DNA from 3 places in the Streptomyces capillispiralis genome. Region 3 is predicted to be linked to each of the others. Evidence: riboswitches for the same ligand, from Rfam matches in the RefSeq annotation. Region 3 holds a riboswitch; each other region holds the start of a gene.

Region 1 (3,264 bases), 2.0 Mb from region 3:
TGGACGTACGCCACGCTGGCGCTGGGCTCGGCGCTCGCGCTGTTCATGTACCCGCACTCGATCACCGCGACGCTGTCCTCGCGCAGCCGTGAGGTGATCCGCCGCAACACCACGATCCTGCCGCTGTACTCCCTGATGCTGGGTCTGCTGGCGCTGCTCGGCTTCATGGCGATCGCGGCCGGCGTGAAGGTCAGCAACGGCCAGCTGGCGATCCCGCAGCTGTTCGAGAACATGTTCCCGGACTGGTTCGCGGGCGTGGCCTTCGCGGCGATCGGCATCGGCGCGCTGGTGCCGGCGGCGATCATGTCGATCGCGGCGGCGAACCTGTTCACCCGCAACATCTACAAGGACTTCATCAAGCCGGACGCGACCCCGGCGCAGGAGACCAAGGTCTCCAAGATCGTCTCGCTGCTGGTGAAGGTGGGCGCGCTGGTCTTCGTCCTGACCATGGACAAGACGGTCGCGATCAACTTCCAGCTGCTCGGCGGCATCTGGATCCTGCAGACCTTCCCGGCGCTGGTGGGCGGCCTGTTCACCCGCTGGTTCCACCGCTGGGCGCTGATCGGCGGCTGGGCGGTCGGCATGATCTACGGCACGGTCGCCGCCTACGGGGTGGCCTCGCCCACGCAGAAGCACTTCGGCGGTTCGGCCAAGGAGATCCCGGGCATCGGCGAGATCGGCTACATCGGTCTCACCGCCTTCGTCATCAACGTCCTGGTGACGGTGGTCCTCACCTTCGTCATGCGGGCCGTCAAGGCGCCCGAGGGCGTCGACGAGACCAAGCCGCAGGACTACACGGCGGACGCGGGCGACCCCGGCGTCGAGGTGGAGCTCCCGCCGGCCACGGCGGGCAGCACGCACTGACCCCTCGCGGGCACCGGGCGACGGGCCGTCGGAGAAATCCGGCGGCCCGTCGTCGTACCCGTCCGGCACACTCCCCTCATGGACATCGTCATCCGGCCGGTGGTGGCCGGCGAGTACGGGGAACTGGGCGAGATCACCGCGCGGGCCTATCTGCTGGACGGGCTGCTGGACTTCGGGGAGAGCGACGCGTACCTGGACGTGCTCAGGGACGTGGCGGGGCGGGCGGCCGCCGCCGAGGTGCTGGTCGCCGTGGAGGGCGGGGCGCTGCTGGGCGGGGTGACCTTCGTGCCGGACGGCGGGCCGATGGCCGACATAGCCCGGCCCGGCGAGGCGGAGATCCGGATGCTCGCGGTCGCCCGCGCGGGCCGGGGGCGGGGCGCCGGGGAGGCCCTGGTGCGCGCCTGCGTCGACCGGGCGCGGGCCACCGAGGGCTGCGTACGGGTGGTGCTGTCGACCCAGCGCACCATGCGCTCCGCCCACCGCATCTACGAACGGCTGGGTTTCACCCGCACCCCCGCGCGCGACTGGAACCCCCTGCCGGAGCTGGACGACATCACTCTCCTCACCTATGAGTTGACGCTCTGAAAGCAGCGCGACACAACATATGGGGTTGTCGGCGACACCCGGCACAAGATGTATGCTCATGCTCGCTGTCGCCGCAGGGGAATCCGGTGCGAATCCGGAACTGTCCCGCAACGGTGTACCCATGCCCGCCCGCCTGCCGGAGCGCATGGGCGTCAGTCCGAGGACCTGCCGACAGTGCGCCCGGCCGTCCGGTCCGGGTGCCTGACGTCCGGGCCTCGTGGGATGGGCCGGTGGACGCGACGCCCCGTGCGCTCGTGTGCTGCCCCCTGCCCTCGTGAGGCCCCCTGCCGAGCGAGGGAGAGCCCCACGTGACCATCGCGCCAGCCGATCCGGCTTCAGCGACCGACGTGACCGAGGAGGGCGGCGGCCCCGGTGCCGCGCTGCTGCGCACCCTGACCGAGCTGACCGCCGACCTGCCCGACGCCGACCCCGGACGGGTCGCCGCCGCCGCGCTGCGCGGCCGGTCCGCCGGAGCCGACGAGGCGGAGCTGCGGGAGCTGGCCACCGAGGCCGCGGCCGGGCTGATCTCCGAGGACCCGGCCTACTCCCGGCTCGCCGCCCGCCTCCTGACCATCGGCATCCGCGCCGAGGCCGCCTCGCAGGGCGTCACGTCGTTCACCGGGTCCGTCGCGACCGGGCACCGCGAGGGTCTGATCGCCGACCGGACCGCCGCGTTCGTCCGGCTGCACGCGGACCGACTCGACGCGCTCGTCGACGAGTCGGCCGACGACCGCTTCGGCTACTTCGGCCTGCGCACCCTCTACAGCCGCTACCTGCTGCGCCACCCGGTCACCCGCAAGGTCGTCGAGACGCCCCAGCACTTCCTGCTGCGCGTCGCCGCCGGTCTCGCCGAGGACGACACCGCGCGCGCGGCGGACGAGGTCGCCGGGCTCTACGGCCTGATGAGCCGCCTGGACTACCTGCCCTCCTCCCCCACGCTGTTCAACTCCGGCACCCGGCACCCGCAGATGTCGTCCTGCTACCTCCTGGACTCCCCCAGGGACGAGCTGGACTCGATCTACGACCGCTACCACCAGGTCGCCCGTCTCTCCAAGCACGCCGGCGGCATCGGCATCGCCTACTCCCGCGTCCGCTCCCGGGGTTCGCTGATCCGCGGCACCAACGGGCACTCCAACGGCATCGTCCCGTTCCTGAAGACGCTGGACGCCTCGGTCGCCGCCGTGAACCAGGGCGGGCGGCGCAAGGGCGCGGCGGCGGTCTACCTGGAGACCTGGCACTCCGACATCGAGGAGTTCCTGGAGCTGCGCGACAACACCGGTGAGGACGCCCGCCGCACGCACAACCTGAACCTCGCGCACTGGGTGCCGGACGAGTTCATGCGCCGGGTGAACGCCGACGCGCCCTGGTCGCTGTTCTCCCCGGCGGACGTGCCCGAGCTGGTCGACCTGTGGGGCGAGGAGTTCGAGGCGGCGTACCGGGCGGCCGAGGCGAAGGGCCTGGCGCGGAAGACCCTCCCGGCCCGCGAGCTGTACGGCCGCATGATGCGCACCCTCGCGCAGACCGGCAACGGCTGGATGACCTTCAAGGACACCGCCAACCGCACCGCCAACCAGACGGCCGAGCCGGGTCACGTGATCCACTCGTCCAACCTGTGCACGGAGATCCTGGAGGTCACCGACGACGGGGAGACGGCGGTCTGCAACCTGGGCTCGGTCAACCTCGGCGCGTTCGTCGACCCGGCGGCCGGTGACATCGACTGGGAGCGGCTGGACGCGACCGTCCGCACGGCCGTCACCTTCCTCGACCGGGTCGTGGACATCAACTTCTACCCGACCGAGCAGGCGGGCCGCTCCA
Region 2 (3,264 bases), 1.0 Mb from region 3:
GCCGGGGTTCTTCACCAGTTCGCGCTGGAGCGTGTCGTAGGCGGCCTCGCGGGCCTTGGCGTCCTGGGCGCGGCGGCCGGTGTCGAGGGCCCGGTCGACGGCCGGGTTGTCGTAGCGGGCCATGTTGTTGAAGCCGTCGCCGGCGAGGGAGGAGTGCAGCAGGGTGTAGAGGCCGAAGTCGGGGTCGCCGGTGCTGCCGAAGCCGGCGAGCACGGCGTCGTGCTTCATCCGGGGTTCGATGACCTCCCAGGTGGCGCTCTCCACGCGGACGTCGATGCCGGCCTCCTTGGCGTCGGAGGCGTAGGCGAGGGCGTGGTCCTGGCGGACCTTGTCGCCGGAGGGGTAGTAGAGGGTGAACCGGGCGGGGCGGTTGGCCTTGGCGCGGACGCCGTCCTTGCCGGGCTTCCAGCCCGCCGCGTCGAGGATCCTGCCGGCCTCGGCGAGGTCCCGGGGGCGTTCGATGCCGTCGGCGAACCAGGGGTCGTCGACGGGCAGCGGTCCGTAGGCGGGGCGGCCGGCGCCGTCGAGGATCTTGTCGACCATGGCCTCGCGGTCCACTGCGAGGTCGAGGGCGCGGCGGATCGCGGTGTCGCCGGTGACCGGGTCGCCGGTGGGCAGGGTGACGGCGCGGAAGTCGTAGGAGGTCGCCCGGTAGGTCTTCTTGTCGTCGTCGCCCTTGAAGGTGGCGGCGAGGTTGGGCGGGAGGGTCGCTCCGTCGAGGTCGCCGGAGCGCAGCCGGGTGGCGCGGACGTCGTCGTCGGCGATGATCGCCATGGTGAGCTTTTTCACCTTCGGCGCGCCGCCCCAGTAGTCCGGATTGGCCTTGAAGGTGAGCTTTTCGCCCTTGCTCCAGCCGGTGAGGACGTACGGTCCGGTGCCGACCGGCTTCGTGTTGAAGGAGCCGGTGTTGGGGTCCTGTCCGCCGGCGACGTGCTCGGGGACGATGGGCAGGACCGTGCGGGCGGCGAAGGCCGCGTAGGGGTGGTCGAGGGTGAAGACGACCTTGCCGTCGCCCTCCGCCCGGACCTCGTCGATGACGTCCAGTTCGCTCCGGGCGGTGTTGTTCGTCCGGTCGTCCAGCACGGTGCGGTAGGTGAAGACCACGTCGTCGGCGGTGAGCGGTTCGCCGTCGCTGAACCTCACGCCCTCGCGCAGGGTGTACGTGTAGGTGCGGCCGCCGTCGGTGACCTCGGGGAGCGCCTTCGCCAGCGCGGGCTTCAGTTCCATGGCGGCGTCGCGGGCGAGGAGGCCGTCGAAGATCTTGGAGTTGCCGTCCTTGCCGTAGCCGAGCAGGGGGCTGAGGGTGTCCGGTTCGGACGGGACCCCGATCACGACGGATGCGGCGGACGCGCCGCCGTCCTCGCCGCCGCCGCCCGGCGCCGAGCAGGCGGCGACGGCGCCGGCCATGGCCATCGCCGCGGCGGCACCCCGTATTCGTCGGGTCGTCATCGGTCCTCACATCCCTGATGCCTGAAAATCGTTGTTGCATATTAAGTGCAGCAAGGCTCTACCCAGGACGGCGGCCCCTCAGTCCACGGCCTCGACGGACGGCGCCGCCCGTGTCAAGTGCGCAGGTGTGCGCCGGGGTGCGAGCCGTCGGGCGCTGTCCGCGCGCCCCCGTGGCCGCTTGTCACCGGACCGGAACCGGCACTACTGTCGCCACGCCTTGGTGACGGGAAATCGGTGCGATACCGGTGCGGCCCTCGCCACTGTGATCGGGAAGTCCGGCTCCAGTCCTCACGGACGGCCACTGGGTCCTTCGGGACCCGGGAAGGCGGAGCACGGGCGGTGGTACCCGTCAGCCAGGAGACCGGCCAAGGCGCGTCAACCATCCACGAGGTGCTGGAGAGGGTCTGCTGAGCCATGCACATAGCCGAGGGTTTTCTGCCGCCGGCGCACGCGGTCGCCTGGGGCGCCGCGTCGGCGCCGTTCGTCGTCCACGGAGCCCGGTCACTCGTCCGTGACATCAGGGAACGGCCCGAGAGCACCCTGCTGCTGGGCGCGTCGGGAGCGTTCACGTTCGTGCTGTCCGCGCTGAAGCTGCCGTCCGTCACCGGCAGTTGCTCCCACCCCACCGGCACGGGGCTCGGCGCGATCCTGTTCCGGCCGCCGGCCATGGCGGTGCTGGGCACCATCACCCTGCTGTTCCAGGCGCTGCTGCTCGCCCACGGCGGGCTGACCACGCTGGGCGCCAACGTCTTCTCGATGGCGGTCGCCGGTCCCTGGGCCGGGTACGGCGTCTACCGGCTGCTGCGCCGGTACGGCGTGCCGCTGATGCCGGCGGTGTTCTCCGGCGCGTTCGTCGCCGACCTGGCGACCTACTGCGTGACCAGTGTGCAGCTGGCGCTCGCCTTCCCCGACCCGGGCAGTGGATTCCTGGGCGCGCTCGGCAAGTTCGGCTCCATCTTCGCCGTCACCCAGATCCCGCTCGCGGTGAGCGAGGGCCTGCTGACCGTGCTGGTGATGCGCATGCTGGTGCAGTCGAGCAAGGGGGAGCTGACCCGGCTCGGGGTGCTGGTGACCTCGGCGGCCGGACGGACGACGGCCGACTCGACGGGGGCGGTGACCCGATGAGCCGCAACGCCAGGATCAACACCCTGCTGCTGGTGCTCGTGGCCGCGCTCGCGGTGCTGCCGCTCGCGCTCGGACTGGGCGACCACAAGGAGGAGCCGTTCGCGGGCGCGGACGCCGAGGCGGAGACGGCGATCACCGAGATCGACCCGGACTACGAGCCGTGGTTCTCGCCCCTGTACGAACCGCCGTCCGGGGAGATCGAGTCGGCGCTGTTCGCCCTCCAGGCGGCGATCGGCGCGGGCGTCCTCGCGTACTACTTCGGGGTGCGGCGCGGACGGCGGCAGGGCGAGGCGCGGGCACGCGCGCGGAGGGAGGAAGGACCGGGGCCCGACGCCGGGGCCGGTGAGGCCGGGGCCGGGGCCGGTGAGGCCGGGGCCGGGGCCGGCGGGGGCGTGGGCGGCGGGGCCGCGTCCCGGCGGGGGGACTGAGCCCCCCGTGCTGCCGATCGACGCGGCGGCCCACAGCAGCCGCTGGCGCCACCGTCATCCCGTGGACAAGGCCGTGCTGGGACTCGGGCTCACCCTGCTCGCGATCTCGCTGCCGCCCTGGCCGGGCGCGGCCCTGGTGCTGGTCACCGCGCTCGCGGTGCTGCTCGGCCCGGCGGGCGTGCCGGGCCGGCGGCTGTGGCGCGCCTACCGGGTGCCGCTGGGCTTCTGCCTGACCGGGGCGCTCCCGCTGCTGGTGCGGGTG
Region 3 (3,264 bases):
TCGCCCTCGCGGTCGGCTTCACGGGCCTGGCGGCGGGCCTGGCCGTGCTGGCGGCCGGTACGCGGGCGGCGCTGCTCATGGGCGGGGCGCTGATCACGCTGGGCGACATCGTGCTGTTCCTCAAGAACGACCTGGAGGCGCTGCGCCGCAGCCCTCGCTCCGACGCCGTGGTCTTCGGCCAGCAGCGGCTGGCCGCGGGCCTGGGCGCCTGCGCGAGCGGCATGCTGGGCGGGCAGTTGTACGGCCTCGGCGAACGGGCCGGACACACCGGCTGGTTCTGGCTGCTGGCAGCCGCCCAGTGTCTGTTGCTTCCCCCTCTTCTGCTGGTGCTGCGCCGTCGCACGGCGCGGCGTCCTGTCCCCGACGGCGACCATGAAGGAGCACTGACGCGCGATGACACGGACGGGCGGATTCCAGGACGATGACTTCTGGACCGAGTTCCACGACTTCCTCTTCTCCGAGCAGCGCTACGAGCAGGCCGGTGAACTGCTCGACAACTCCCCCCTGCTGGTCTTCCCACAGGGGTCGCGCGTGCTGGACCTGTGCTGCGGGCCGGGGGTGTTCACCGTGCCGCTCGCCCGCCGCGGTCACCGCGTGACCGGAGTGGACCTGAGCCCGGCCATGCTGGACCGGGCACACAAGCGATCGGCCGACGCCGGTGTCGAGGTGACGTACGTGCGGGCCGACGCCCGCGAGTACGAGGCACCGGGCGGCTTCGACGTCGTCCTCAACATGTTCACCTCCTTCGGGTACTTCGAGGACCCCGCCGACAACGCGCGCGTGCTGCGCACCATGTACACCTGCCTGGCACCCGGCGGCACCCTCGTCCTCGACCTCGCCGGGAAGGAGCTCCTGGCCCGCAGGGTCACCCCGCCCAAGGTGGTGCGGCGGGGCGACGACGTGATGGTGCAGACCGACACCGTGCTGGACGAGTGGGCGCGGCTGCGCAGCGAGTGGGTGCTGGTCCGGGGCGAGCGGGTGACGCGGGCCACCTTGACGTGGTTCGTGTACAGCGCGGTGGAGCTGCGGCGGATGGCCGAGGAGGCGGGGTTCGGCCGCGTGCAGGTCTTCGGCGGGTTCGACGGGCGCCCCTACGACGAGAGTGCCGAGCGGCTCGTCCTTCGGGCTGTGCGCGAGGCGTGAGGAAAGGCGGGGCGTGCGGCCGGGTCCGCACGCCCATGTGCCGTCGGCTCGGGAAGCCGTAGGATCACCTGGTCATCGCCGCGACGGGAGACAGGAAGCCGGTGCGAATCCGGCACGGTCCCGCCACTGTGACCGGGGAGCGCCCCTCCGACATGCCACTGCGCTGTGCGCGGGAAGGCGGAGGGAACGTCGATCCGGGAGTCAGGACACTGGTCCGTCGCGGGCCCGATCCGAGGAGCGCGGACTCCAGGAGGCTTCACGTGTCCCAATTGTTCACCCCTGCCCGCACGCGCGGGTTCCTTCGTTCCACGGCCGCTGCCATGGTTCTCTCGTCCGTGCTGCTGACCACCGGCTGCGGTGCGTCCGACGAGAGCGGCGCCGACGCAGAGGCCACCGCGGCCGCGCCCGAGGGCTTCCCGGTCACCATCGACAACTGCGGCGTGAAGACGACGTACGACAAGCCGCCGTCGCGGGTGGTCACCATCCACCAGCACCCGGCGGAGCTCATGCTCGCCCTCGGTCTGAAGGACCGCATGGCCGGAACGGCCTTCCCCGACTCCGCCGTCCTGCCCGAGCTGAAGAAGGACTACGAGTCCGTACCGGAACTGGCGGAGAGGGAACCGTCCTTCGAGACCGTCCTGGACGCCGAACCCGACCTCGTCTACGGCGGCTACGGCAGCGCCTTCGACGAGAAGGAGGGCCGCTCCCGCAAGGCGTTCGCCGACGCCGGCATCGACAGCTACCTCAACCGCGAGTACTGCGGCGAGAAGACGGTGACGATGAAGGACACCTACGACGAGATCCGCACCATCGGCAAGATCTTCGGCGTCCCGGACCGGGCCGACGAACTGGTCGCCGACCTCGAGGACCGCGTCGGCAAAGCCGCCGCCACGGTCGAGGGCGAGCCCGAGCTGCCCGTCTTCGTCTACGACAGCGGCGACAAGAGCGCCTTCACCGCGGGCGGCAAGAGCCTGGGCACCGAGCTGATCCGGCTGGCCGGCGGCGAGAACGTCTTCACCGACCTCGACGACGTCTTCGGTGACGTCTCCTGGGAGCAGGTCGTCGAGCGCAAGCCGGAGGTCATCGCCATCTACGACTACGCCGGCGCCGGAAGCGTGGGGGAGAAGAAGAAGTTCCTGCTCTCCCAGCCCGCGCTCGCCGACGTACCCGCCATCAGGAACAAGCGGTTCGTCGTCCTGCCGCTGACCGCCACCCTGGTCGGCATCCGCTCGGCCTACGCGGTCGAGGACCTGGCCCGCGGGCTGCACCCCGAGAGCTTCCGGTGACCCAGGCCGCCACCGGCGCGTCCACCGAGCGGACGGTTCAGCCGCACAAGACCACCGGGCCCGGGGCGGGCCGTACGAGGCCGGCGGTCACGCTGCTCGTACTCGCCGCTCTGCTCGTCGTCTCCGCCACGGCCGGCCTCGCCATCGGCTCCGTCCAGGTGCCGCCCGGCCAGGTGTGGGGCATCGTGACGCACGCGCTGGGTGCCGACTGGCAGGATCCGGACTGGTCGCGGGCCCGGGAGACCATTGTGGTGGACGTGCGGGCGCCGCGGGTGCTGCTCGGTGCGGTCACCGGGGCCGGTCTGGCGGTGATCGGTACCGCGTTGCAGGCCCTGGTGCGCAACCCGCTCGCCGAGCCGTACCTGCTCGGCGTCTCCTCCGGGGCGTCCCTCGGCGCGGTCTCCGTGATCGTGTTCGGGGTCACCCTCTTCGGGCCGGCCTCCCTGTCGGTGGCCGCCTTCGTGGGCGCCCTGGGCGCGCTCCTGCTCGTGTACGCCACCGCCCGCACCGGCGGCCGCATCACCTCGGCACGGCTGGTGCTGTCCGGGGTGGCGATCGCGGCGGTACTCACCGCGGTCCTCGATCTGCTGCTGCTCACCACCGACCGGGGCAACGAGGCCCGCGCGGTTCTCGCCTGGACCCTCGGCGGCCTCGGCGGGGTCAACTGGGGCACCCTGTGGCTGCCGAGCACGGCCCTGCTGCTCGGTGTCGGCGTCCTCATGGCGCAGGCCCGCAACCTGAACCTGCTGCTGGCCGGCGAGGAGGCGGCGACCACGATGGGTCTGGACGTGGCCCGGTTCCGTGCTCGTCTGTTCGTCGTGCTCTCCCTCGTCAC

What was found. Region 3 has a riboswitch for cobalamin ahead of FHX78_RS02700 (ABC transporter substrate-binding protein). Riboswitches for the same ligand answer to the same signal wherever they lie in the genome.
Region 1: another riboswitch for cobalamin. It lies ahead of FHX78_RS11345 (ribonucleoside-diphosphate reductase subunit alpha); the one in region 3 lies ahead of FHX78_RS02700 (ABC transporter substrate-binding protein).
Region 2: another riboswitch for cobalamin. It lies ahead of FHX78_RS07170 (energy-coupling factor ABC transporter permease); the one in region 3 lies ahead of FHX78_RS02700 (ABC transporter substrate-binding protein).

The regions. Positions count from the first base shown of each region.
Region 1 covers NZ_VIWV01000001.1:2,760,781-2,764,044, forward strand. Annotated here, with positions in the region: gene mctP (monocarboxylate uptake permease MctP) at 1-864, shown strand, start outside; gene FHX78_RS11340 (GNAT family N-acetyltransferase) at 943-1,449, shown strand; cobalamin riboswitch at 1,462-1,636, shown strand; gene FHX78_RS11345 (ribonucleoside-diphosphate reductase subunit alpha) at 1,758-3,264, shown strand, end outside.
Region 2 covers NZ_VIWV01000001.1:1,764,238-1,767,501, forward strand. Annotated here, with positions in the region: gene FHX78_RS07165 (ABC transporter substrate-binding protein) at 1-1,449, opposite strand, end outside; cobalamin riboswitch at 1,651-1,833, shown strand; gene FHX78_RS07170 (energy-coupling factor ABC transporter permease) at 1,864-2,574, shown strand; gene FHX78_RS07175 (energy-coupling factor ABC transporter substrate-binding protein) at 2,571-3,002, shown strand; gene cbiQ (cobalt ECF transporter T component CbiQ) at 3,010-3,264, shown strand, end outside.
Region 3 covers NZ_VIWV01000001.1:720,069-723,332, forward strand. Annotated here, with positions in the region: gene FHX78_RS02690 (MFS transporter) at 1-425, shown strand, start outside; gene FHX78_RS02695 (class I SAM-dependent methyltransferase) at 394-1,143, shown strand; cobalamin riboswitch at 1,235-1,355, shown strand; gene FHX78_RS02700 (ABC transporter substrate-binding protein) at 1,464-2,429, shown strand; gene FHX78_RS02705 (FecCD family ABC transporter permease) at 2,426-3,264, shown strand, end outside.